DNA from 2 places in the Allosphingosinicella flava genome. Region 1 is predicted to be linked to the other one. Evidence: predicted binding sites of a transcription regulator. Region 1 holds the regulator's gene; the other holds the start of a gene.
The links. The regulator LexA, encoded in region 1, represses DNA repair genes until DNA is damaged. The targets are predictions, from matches to a motif close to GTTCCNCNCTTGTTCT.
Positions count from the first base shown of each region.

Region 1 (5,169 bases):
CGGCGGGCGATCGCGCGGTCTATCTCGCGCTTCACGGCGGCGGGCATCCCTGGCTGACCCGACTGGCGGAGGCGGCGACGGTGCTGGGCGGCTGGGCGGCCGTGGTGCCCGCCAGCCTGGCGGGAGCGCTTTACCTGACTTTGCGCAAGCGGCGGCGCGATGCCGCCATTCTCCTCGCCATCACATTTGGCGGGCGGGCGGCGGTGGCGTTGCAGAAGATCGCGGTCGATCGCGACCGGCCCGTCCTTGCCGATCGGCTTGCCACGGTCGATTCGGCGAGTTTCCCGAGCGGCCATGCCGCGAACGGCCTGATCGTGTGGCTCGCCTTGGCGCTTTTGCTGCCCAGGCGAAGGCGGCCGGGCTGGGTCGCCGCGGCCTTGCTGCTCGCTTTCATCATCGGGTTGAGCCGCGTGGTGCTGGGCGTGCACTGGCCGAGCGACGTGGCGGCCGGCTGGTCGTTCGGGCTCGCCTGGACGGCATGTCTTGCCGCCTTGCTGCGCAAGGATGGGGTATCGCGGCAAGGATGAGGGGGCGGCCTCATTGAAGAGGGCCGGGGATTTACCGATTATCCAGCGCGCGCATCGTTTCGGCAATCTTTTCCAGCGGATGGCGCGCGGAAGCGGCGCGCGCGGCCTTGAGGCGCGGATAGCCCGCCTTCGCCTCCGCGACCAGCGCGCGGGCGAAGCCGCCGTCCTGCACCTCGGCGAGGATGCGCCGCATTTCGGCGCGGGTGCCGTCGTTCACAATACGCAGGCCGCCGGTCATGGCGCCATATTCGGCGGTATTGGAAATGGCTTCGCGCATGCCGGCGATGCCGCGCGCGACGAGAAGGTCGGCCAGCAATTTCACTTCGGTCAGGCATTCGAAATAGGCGATTTCCGGGGAGAATCCCGCCTCCGTCAGCGTGTCGTAGCCGGCGAGAATGAGTTCGGGGATCGCGCCCCAGAGCACCGCCTGCTCGTTGAACAGATCGGCCTCGCATTCTTCGGCGAAGGTGGTTTCGATCATGCCCTTCCGCCCGCCACCGAGCGCGGCGGCATAGGATAAAGCAAGCGCGCGCGCCTGGCCGCTGGCATTCTGGTGGGCTGCGAAGAGGGTGATGAGGCCGCTTCCGGCGAGATAGTCGTCGCGCAGAGCGGTGCCGGGGCCTTTCGGGGCGACGAGCAGGATATCGAGATCGGCACGCGGCACGATGAGGTCGAAGCGGATGGCGAGGCCATGCGCGAAAATGAGGGCCGCGCCGGGCTTCAGCCGGTCGTGCAGTTCTTGGGTATAAAGATCGCCCTGATATTCGTCGGGAATAAGGATGGCGACGACGTCCGCCCAGACCGCCGCTTCGGCCGGGGCAAATACCTGGAAACCGTCGGTTCGCGCTTGCACGATGCGCGTCGAGCCCGGCTGAAGGGCGACGCGGATGTCGTGAACGCCGCTGTCACGCAGGTTCAGCGCTTGAGCGCGGCCCTGATTGCCGTAACCGATGACGGCGACTTTCTTTGCCTGGATCAGGGCAAGGTCCGCATCCGCATCGCGATAGATGGTCATGACAATCCTCCGATGCGCGACCCGGCCAGACGGAAAGGCCGGAAGGCACGGCATAGACCCGTTGCCCGGCCCGGCGAAAGCCCAGGATCGACAAGCGGGCGAACCTCCGCGGCGTCAGTCGCCGCTCTTCACGACGGCCAGCTCGTTGCCGCTGGGATCGGTGAAATGGAAGCGGCGGCCGCCGGGAAAGGCGAAGATCGGGCGCGTGACGATCGCGCCTTCGGCACGCACCTTAGCGAGCGCCGCCTCCAGATCCGGAACTTCGATCACCGGCAGGGGCGCGGCGGTCGCTTCATCCGGATCGCCCTGGAGGCCGAGATCGACATCGCCAGTCGTCGTCGCCGCGTAAGAGGGGCCGAATTCGGCGAGGCTCCAGCCGAAAGCCTGCTGGTAGAAGGTGCGCGTCGCCGCGATGTCCTTCACCGGCAGCTCGACATAATTGATCCTGGCCATCCGAGCCTCCGGTCAGTAGCGCCGGAGCAGGCCGGCGAGGCGGCCCTGCACGACGACCTGTTCGGGCCGGTAACGCTGCGGATCGTAGAGGCGGTTGGCGGGATCCAGGCGGACCATCGAGCCTTCACGGCGGAAGGTCTTGAGCGTCGCTTCGCTATTGTCGATCAGCGCCACCACGATTTCTCCGTCCCGCGCGGTGTCGGTGCGGCGGATCAGCGCATAGTCGCCGTCGAGAATGCCTTCCTCGACCATGGAATCACCGGACACTTCGAGGGCATAATGCTCGCCCGGGCCGAGCAAGGCGGCCGGAACGGGCAGGCTTTCGGTGCCTTGCAGCGCCTCGATCGGCGTGCCCGCCGCGATCTTGCCGTGCAGGGGAAGCTCGACGATGTCGTTCGCGGCGGCGGGAAGGGCTGGCTTGGCCGCCTGAACGCGCATTGGGGATGCCGCCAAACCCTTTGCCTCCGTCCGCTCCGGCGCCTTCAATATTTCGAGCGCACGGGCGCGGTTGGGCAGGCGGCGGATGAAGCCGCGCTCCTCCAATGCCGAAATGAGCCGGTGGACGCCGGATTTGGACTTGAGCTCGAGAGCATCCTTCATCTCCTCGAACGAGGGCGATACGCCGCTCGCGGCGAGATGATCGTGAATATAGCAGAGCAATTCGTGTTGCTTGCGCGTGAGCATGTCCCGCACTCTCCATAAGGAACGAACGGAGAACGTGTAGGAAACGCAATGATCCCTGTCAAGCGGCTCCGTCGCGGCGCGCCATCATGGCGCCGGCATGCGCTGAAGATAGACGCGGCGGCTCTTTTGCAACAGGATCGGATCCGGGCGGAAAAAACCGAAGTCGAGCTGCACATTATAGCGCATCGTGATTTCCGCATAATCGGCGCCATCGCTGTTTCCATAAGCAAGCGGCGCGATAGTGAGTGCGGAGGGTTTGAGGCCGAACTGGCCGGCGGCGATGCGTGCCTTGATCTGGGCCTCATCGGGACGCGGCCAGAGCGTCGCCTGGCGCGCGCCCTCGGCCAGGGCGTTGTTGAGCCCGGCATTGGCGAAATAGAGCATGCCGATCTGGGGAATGCCGATCAGAAACAGGATGAGAGCCGGGGCGACCAGCGCGAATTCGAGCGTCGAGGCGCCCCGTTCATCGCGGCGAAGCGGGCGGATCATTGGACCCTCATCGTTGCCGTGGCCCGAAGCGGGAAGCTGCCATTCGGGCTGGCGCCGACCGCGCGGGAGACGATGCTGGCGGTGAATTTCGGTTTGTAATAGCCGCGGATCGTCACCGACACGAAGCGCGCCGTTTCCTCTGTGCCGGTGCAGGCGCCGTTGATGCTGGGCTGCTCCACCCGGTTGCATTCGAGCCAGGAGCGGATCGTGACATTGGTTTCATCTTCTCCCGCCACCGCCGCCGCTTCGCGCCGGATAGAGTCCATGGTTGCGCCGACGGTGCCGGCGGTGATTTTTTCGAGGGCGCGATAGCTTGCCTGTTCCAGCTCGAACTTGCGGGCCAGGCCCTCGGCAAGGTCGATGGCGTTCACCAGCACCATCGCCAGCACGGGCGCGGCGAAGGCGAATTCGATCACGCTCGCCCCGCGCTCGTTTGTCCGCAGCCGGTGGAGAAGCCCGCGCATCACCGGACCAGCCGGACCCAGCTTGCGTCGAACGACTTGGCGCCGCCGTCGGAGGGGCAGCTATTGGTGATTTCGGTATTGCCGGTAAAGGTCAGGCGGTTCGCCACCAGCTGGATGCAATTGCTGTCCATGCCGGAATTGCCGTTGAAGGTGAGCCTCTGCTTGGGGAAATAGAAAGCGCCTTCGAGCTTCGAATAGCTGTTGCCGTTGATATAATGGTCGCCGTCGATGCGGCGGCCGTCATAATACATGAGGACGCCCTTATAGTCGCCGCTGCTGGGGGCGGTCAGATCCAGCTTCGCGCCGCCGTCGATGCGGATGTTGGGAAAGGACGTCTGGATCGTCGGCGTCGGGCTGGTGAAGACCAGGGTGACGCCGGTGCCCTTGACGGTCGATTGCGCGTTAATCGTGATGTCGCCGGTGATGTAATAAGTGCCGGGCGCGAGGTTCAGCGTCCCGTGGACCGCCAGGCCGGTATAGCAGCCCGGGCCGATATTTTGCGTGGCCTTGCTGCCCACATCGATCGCGCCGCCGCTGCAGGGGGAGGGAGGCGAGGGGTGCGGCAGATTGGCGAAGGGATCGGCCTGCTTCAGCGAGTAAGGCAGGAGGAGGGTTTCCCCCTTATAGGCGCTGCTCGGCGGCACGCCGCCCACCGCGGCGATCGGCGAAGCGACGACGGCGGCGCTGCCCGCGCCCGAAACGGCCGCGGCGCCGCTATTGTTGGCGATGACGCCGCAGCCCAGGTTCACCGTGCTGTTGCCGGAGAAGGTGATGCCGGTTCCAACCGATTCATCCAGCGCGACCATGCAATATTTGCCGGTATAGACGAGGGCGGCGGTCGCCTCGACCCGAAGCGGATGATCGTGGCCGGTGAAGAAGGACATGAAGGGCACGGACCGCTTGGCGGTGAGAATGACGCGAACCGCGCGGTTGTTGTTCGCATAAGGGCCGGTCGTGGGCGCATTTTCGATGACCGGCGGGGCGGCGAGCCGGACCGAACCGTTATAGTCCAGCGCCTGCTGGACCGCGGCGCCGATCGTTTTGTTCTGGACGCGGGCAAAGGCCCCGGCGAGGGCGCCGCTGTCGGCCGCGCGCTGCATCTGGCGTTTGAGGAGGCTGAGCTGAATGGTGTCGACCGCGAGGCCGGCCGAGCCGACGATGACCGGCATCGCGGCGCCGATCAAGACGAGCGCATTGCCCCGTCTGTCCATCCGCAACCTGCGGAGAAAAGCGCGTACACCCATATGTCGCCTCTCAGGCTTATTATCGGCACGACAATAGCTTAGGCTTCTTTACAGATGCTTAGGGTGAATGGTTAACGGCAGGCTTTACGCGCGGATAAAGGCGGCGAATTCCGTATGCGGCGTTAACCAGGCGCCCCGGCCAGGGCGAGAAAATTGGCGAGCAGCGCATGCCCCCCCTCGCTCGCGATGCTTTCCGGGTGGAATTGGACGCCGTGGATGGGAAGATCGCGATGCGCAATGCCCATGATCACCCCGTCGTCGGTTCGCGCCGTGACCGACAGGCAAGCGGGCAG
Region 1 covers NZ_CP065592.1:894,231-899,399, reverse strand. Annotated here, with positions in the region: gene IC614_RS04680 (phosphatase PAP2 family protein) at 1-527, shown strand, start outside; gene ilvC (ketol-acid reductoisomerase) at 559-1,542, opposite strand; gene IC614_RS04670 (VOC family protein) at 1,657-1,995, opposite strand; gene lexA (transcriptional repressor LexA) at 2,008-2,679, opposite strand; gene IC614_RS04660 (TadE/TadG family type IV pilus assembly protein) at 2,764-3,168, opposite strand; gene IC614_RS04655 (TadE/TadG family type IV pilus assembly protein) at 3,165-3,632, opposite strand; gene IC614_RS04650 (TadE/TadG family type IV pilus assembly protein) at 3,632-4,876, opposite strand; gene IC614_RS04645 (anthranilate synthase component II) at 4,999-5,169, opposite strand, start outside.

Region 2 (5,169 bases), 340 kb from region 1:
AGGCCGATGGCGATGCCGCCGATGCCGAGACCCGCGACGAGGCCGGTGACGTTGACGCCCAGATTGTCGAGGATGACGACGATGGCGATGGCGAACAGGCCGATGGTGACGAGCAGGCGGATAATGCCGATCGCCGATCCCAGCGTGCTTTGTTCGTCCGATCCTCCCGCCCGATGCTCGATGGCGCCGAGGATCAGCTCGCGCGCCCAAATCGCGACCTGGAACGTCGCCGAGATCACGAACAGGATGTTGATGAGGCGCAGGAGATCGCGGGGCGTCGCGGCATGCTCGGCGACCAGTTCCGCCGCGCACATGACGATGAAGAAGAGGCTGGTTCTGGCGATGGTCCGCGCGAAGACGGAGCGCCAATGAACGTCGCCGGTATTGCGCGCCACCCATCGCGCGCCGAACGAACGGATGCCGATCAGGGCGAGCGCGATCACCGTTCCGGCAAGGGCAGCGGTCAGCACGCCGAGGCTGTTGTCGGCGATCCAGGCGGATGCTTGGCGCATGAGGCTGGCCGCCTGCGCGGATAGATCTTCCGCGGCGCCTGCCGGTCCAGTGCTTCGATCGGTCATCAGGCCGCTTGTATCCCCGCTTCCGTTTCGGCGGCCAGAGTGTCGAGAAAGTCGATCAGGCCGCGCTCGGCGCTCGACAGATACTTGGTGGGACGGGGGCATTGCAACCCGTCGAGGGGCTCCCCCTCATGAGCCTTGACGAGATCGATCAGCGCGGGGTGAACATAGGATTTGCGGCTGATCGCGGGCGTATTCCCCAGCGCCTTGGCGACGGGCGCGAGCAGCCGCTTCAGGGTCAGCCCTTTTTCTCCCGCCGCGCAAATCTGTTCGAACGCGATCACGCTCGCGCCCCAGGTGCGGAAATGCTTGGCGGTGAAGTCTTGGCCCATCGCATCGCGAATGTAAGCGTTGACGTCGCTGGAGCTGACGGGCTGCGGCTCGCCCTGATCGTCCACATATTGGAACAGATGCTGGCCGGGCAGATCCTGGCATTTCTTCACCATCCGGGTCAGATTGCGGTCGGTGATCGACAATTCCTGGAGCTGCCCGGATTTGCCCTTGAAGCGCATCTTCACCGTCTTGCCGGTGACCGACACATGCCGCGTCCGCAGCGTGGTCGCGCCGAAACTCTTGTTCGCCTGCGCATAGGCCTCGTTGCCGACCCGGACGAAGCCGAGGTCCATCAACCGAACGACCGCGGCGACGACCGCATCGCGGCCCAGTTTCCTTCCGGCGATATCCTCGGCGACGCGGGCGCGGAGCAGGGGGAGGGAGCGGCCGAAACTCGCGCAGCGGTCATATTTCTCGGCCTCCCGCTGCGCGCGAAAATCGAGGTGATAGCGATATTGTTTCCGGCCTTTGTCGTCATAGCCGATGGCCTGGATATGGCCATGAGGCGACGGGCAGAACCAGGCGTCGGTATAGGCTGGCGGAAGGCCCACCCGGTTCAGCCGGTCGATTTCCGCGCGGTCGACAATCCGGTCGCCCTTCGCGTCATAATAAGCCCATCCCCGGCCGGCGCGGCGGCGCGTGATGCCGGGAAGGGCGTCGTCGACGAAGCATAGCATAGGCAATGGTAATCGCCGCCCGGCGGATTTCGTTCCGCTGGAGGCTAAGCGTCCTCGACCGTCAGGGCCTCCAGGCGGATGCGGACCGCGCCCCGGTCGGTCAAATCCCGGCCAAGCACGATGATGTCGGCGACGATATGCCCGCGCAGCGTGAATTCGGCGGCTTCGATGCCGGTGAGGAGCGCGTCCGCCATGTCGTCGGCATGGTCGCCCTCGATCCGAAAGGCGATGTGATGCCGTGCGCCTGAGAATGTCGCGCTGGCCCAAGGGCGGCTGCTCAGATTTTCAATCGCGAGCGTGGCCCGGTCCCCCGCGCGCCTGCGGATCGCGCGCAGCAACTCGCTCGACGCGTCGCGTTGCAACGCCATCATCGCCGCGCCTCCAAGCCATGTTCTTGCGAATCGAGGTAGGCGCCGAGGCGCGCCGCCGTCTCCGTCCGCAATTCCCGCCCATTTCTCAGATCGAAAACCAGACGGGGATCGCGAAGTGCGTCCCGCCCGAAGCGAGTCGCCGGCGTGTTCGTCCGGCGCAAATAGCGCTCTATTCTCCATAAAACCTGATCCATCCCTCCGTCCTTTCGACTCACTATCGTTCCTGATATGTTCTCATCCTAAGCCATTTCCTACTTGTCTAGGAAAAATCCTATCCGTATGGGAGGAACATGGACGTGCGCACGACCCTTCAGCGTTTGATCGAGGAAAGACGGGAAGATTATGCTGGCCTGTCCCGCATGCTCGGCCGCAATCCCGCTTATATGCAGCAGTTCATCAAACGCGGCACGCCCAGGAAGCTGGCGGAAGATGACCGGCGCCTGCTCGCCCGCTATTTCGGTGTCCCTGAAAGCCTGCTCGGCGCGCCGGACGAGGCGCCGTCCGGCGATCTTCTGGTCTCGGTGCCGCGTCTCGACATTGGCGCGTCGGCAGGGCCGGGCGCTTTCACGGGTGACGAGCAGGCGCGCAATTTGCTGGGTTTCGACAAGGCGTGGCTGCGCACGCTGACGCGCGGCGATCCGTCCAGGCTATCGATGATCCGCGTCGAAGGCGATTCGATGGTTCCCACCCTGTCCGACGGGGACGACATCCTGGTCGACGGATCGGACGGTGCCGAAACCTTGCGCGATGGTATTTACGTGCTGCGCGTGGACGGCGTCCTGATGGTGAAGCGGATCGCGATGAATCCCGCCGCGCGCCGTGTGTCGATCGTCAGCGACAATGCCGCTTATCCGGGCTGGCCGGATTGCGCGCTGTCGGACATGGAGATTGTCGGCCGCGTCGTTTGGGTCGGCCGTCCGCTCCGCTAGGTCCGGCGGCGGTCGATCAGCCAGAGGGCGAGGGTCACGGCGATTCCGGTGCCGAGCCCGATCAGGAAGCCGAGGCTCGGCTCTCCCGCGAACGTCCCGATCACCGCCCCGGCGACCATCGCGAGCGCAAGGAAGACCCCGGCCGACCGGGGCTGCGTGGAAGGAGTGTCAGCCATAGGGTCTCCATGGCAGGTCGGCCGCGTCTTTTCCAGCGCCCAGGCGATGCAATCTTCTCTGGCGGCGGCGGCTTCCTCCCTGTAGGTTTCGCTCATGTCGGAAGTCGCGGCGGGGCGGCGAGTGGCGGCGCTGATGGCCGCGACTGCCCTTTTTCTTTGTCACAGCCCGGCCATGGGCCAGGATGCCGAGGTGCTGGACCCGGCGTTGCAGGCGCCGCTCGACCCTTCCGCGCCGCTGGATCCCCTGCCCGGCCTTGGCGTGGAATGGCCGGACCTCGAAAGCGGGGCGGATGACGGCATTCCGGACATACCCGACACGGCCGTGGCCGACGCGGCGGTGGAGCGAACTTACACCGTCGCGATCCGCGGCCTCGATGGCATCGACGCCGGCGGCATCCGCGCTCAATTCGCGGAATTGTCGGTTCTCGAAGCCAATCGCGGCGATCCCGCCAACGCCGCGCAGATCGACCGCCGCGCCGACGAGGATCGCGATCTCCTGATCCAATTGCTGCGGGCAAGGGGCTATTACGACGCCGTCGTCGAGGCGCGTGCGGAATCCGGTGCCGGCACGGGCCAGGTGAACGTGATCCTCGAGGCGCAACCCGGCGCCCTCTACCGTTTCGCCGAAGTGAGCCTCCCTGGCATCGAGGCGGCGGGGGCCGATGAGTCCAGTCTGCGCACGGCTTTCGGCATCCGGCAAAACGATCCGGTCGATGCCGCCGCGGTGACGGCGGGAACGGCGGCGTTGCGCGTGGCGCTCGGCGAGCAGGGCTATGCTTTCGCCACGGTCGGCGAGCTCGACATCGTCGTCGATCACGAAGCGCGCAGCGCCACGTTGCGCTTGCCCGTGGCGCCCGGCGGCGACCGCCGGTTCGGCGCGATCGTTGTCGATGGCACGCCGCTCTTCTCGCCCGAACATATCGGCGTCATTGCGCGCTTCGACGAAGGCGATCCGTTCGAGCAATCCCGGCTGGAAGACCTGCGCCGCGCTCTCGTCGCTACGGGACTAGTCTCCACCGTCATGGTCCGGCCGGTGGCCAACGAGGCGACGGGCCGCGTCGATGTCGCCGTCGCGCTCGAACCGGCCCCGCCGCGCACCGTCGCGGGCGAAATCGGTTATGGCACGGGGGAAGGCCTGCGGGTCGAAGGCAGCTGGCAGCACCGCAATTTGCTGCCGCCCGAAGGCGCCGTCACGTTTCGCGGCGTCCTTGGCACGCGCGAGCAAGTTATCTCCGCCACGCTCCGCCGCAACAATTTCCGTCGCCGGGATCAGGTGCTGAACGCCCTCGTCGCCGCCACCCATGTCGAGCGCGAAGCCTATGAGGCGCATACCTTCACTTTGTCCGGCAATATCGAACGCCAATCCAACATCATCTGGCAAAAGGCGTGGACCTGGTTCGCTGGCGCCGAACTGCTCGCGTCGGACGAGCGCGACGTCGATCTAGCCAGCGAGCAGGAGCGTAGCCGCACTTTCTTTATCGGCGCCTTGCCCGCGGGCCTTGCCTATGACGGATCGGACGACCTGCTCGATCCGACGCGCGGCTTCCGCCTTTCCGGCCGCCTGTCGCCGGAGATATCGTTGCAGGACGGCGCGTTCGGCTATGCCCGCGCTCAGATCGACGCCAGCTTCTACCGGCCGGTGAACGATCGCGTGGTTTTCGCCGGGCGGGTCCGGCTCGGGACGATCCTCGGCGCGGAGCGCGACCGGATCGCGCCGTCCCGCCGCTTCTATGCGGGCGGCGGCGGCTCGGTGCGCGGTTACGGCTATCAGGCCCTGGGGCCGCGCGACCCGGTCTTCCGCGATCCGATCGGCGGCCGCAGCCTTGCCGAATTTTCGATAGAGGCGCGGGTGCGGACGCCTTTGTTCGAAAACAGCCTCAGCATCGTGCCATTCCTGGATGCGGGGAACATTTATACCGGCGAATTGCCCGACACCCCGAACCTCCGCTTCGGCGCGGGGGTCGGCGTCCGCTACCACACCAATTTCGGTCCGATCCGCGTCGATGTCGGAACCCCGCTCAATCCGCAATCCGGCGACAGCCGGGTCGCGGTCTACGTTTCGCTGGGTCAGGCCTTTTGACGGACGCCGGGGCCATGGGGGAAGCGCC
Region 2 covers NZ_CP065592.1:1,231,665-1,236,833, reverse strand. Annotated here, with positions in the region: gene IC614_RS06385 (mechanosensitive ion channel family protein) at 1-578, opposite strand, end outside; gene IC614_RS06380 (DNA topoisomerase IB) at 578-1,585, opposite strand; gene IC614_RS06375 (hypothetical protein) at 1,630-1,956, opposite strand; gene IC614_RS06370 (S24 family peptidase) at 2,247-2,885, shown strand; gene IC614_RS06365 (hypothetical protein) at 2,882-3,157, opposite strand; gene IC614_RS06360 (autotransporter assembly complex protein TamA) at 3,156-5,141, shown strand; gene IC614_RS06355 (translocation/assembly module TamB domain-containing protein) at 5,156-5,169, shown strand, end outside.
Region 2: the regulator LexA is predicted to act here: its motif matches at 2,176-2,191, upstream of IC614_RS06370 (S24 family peptidase).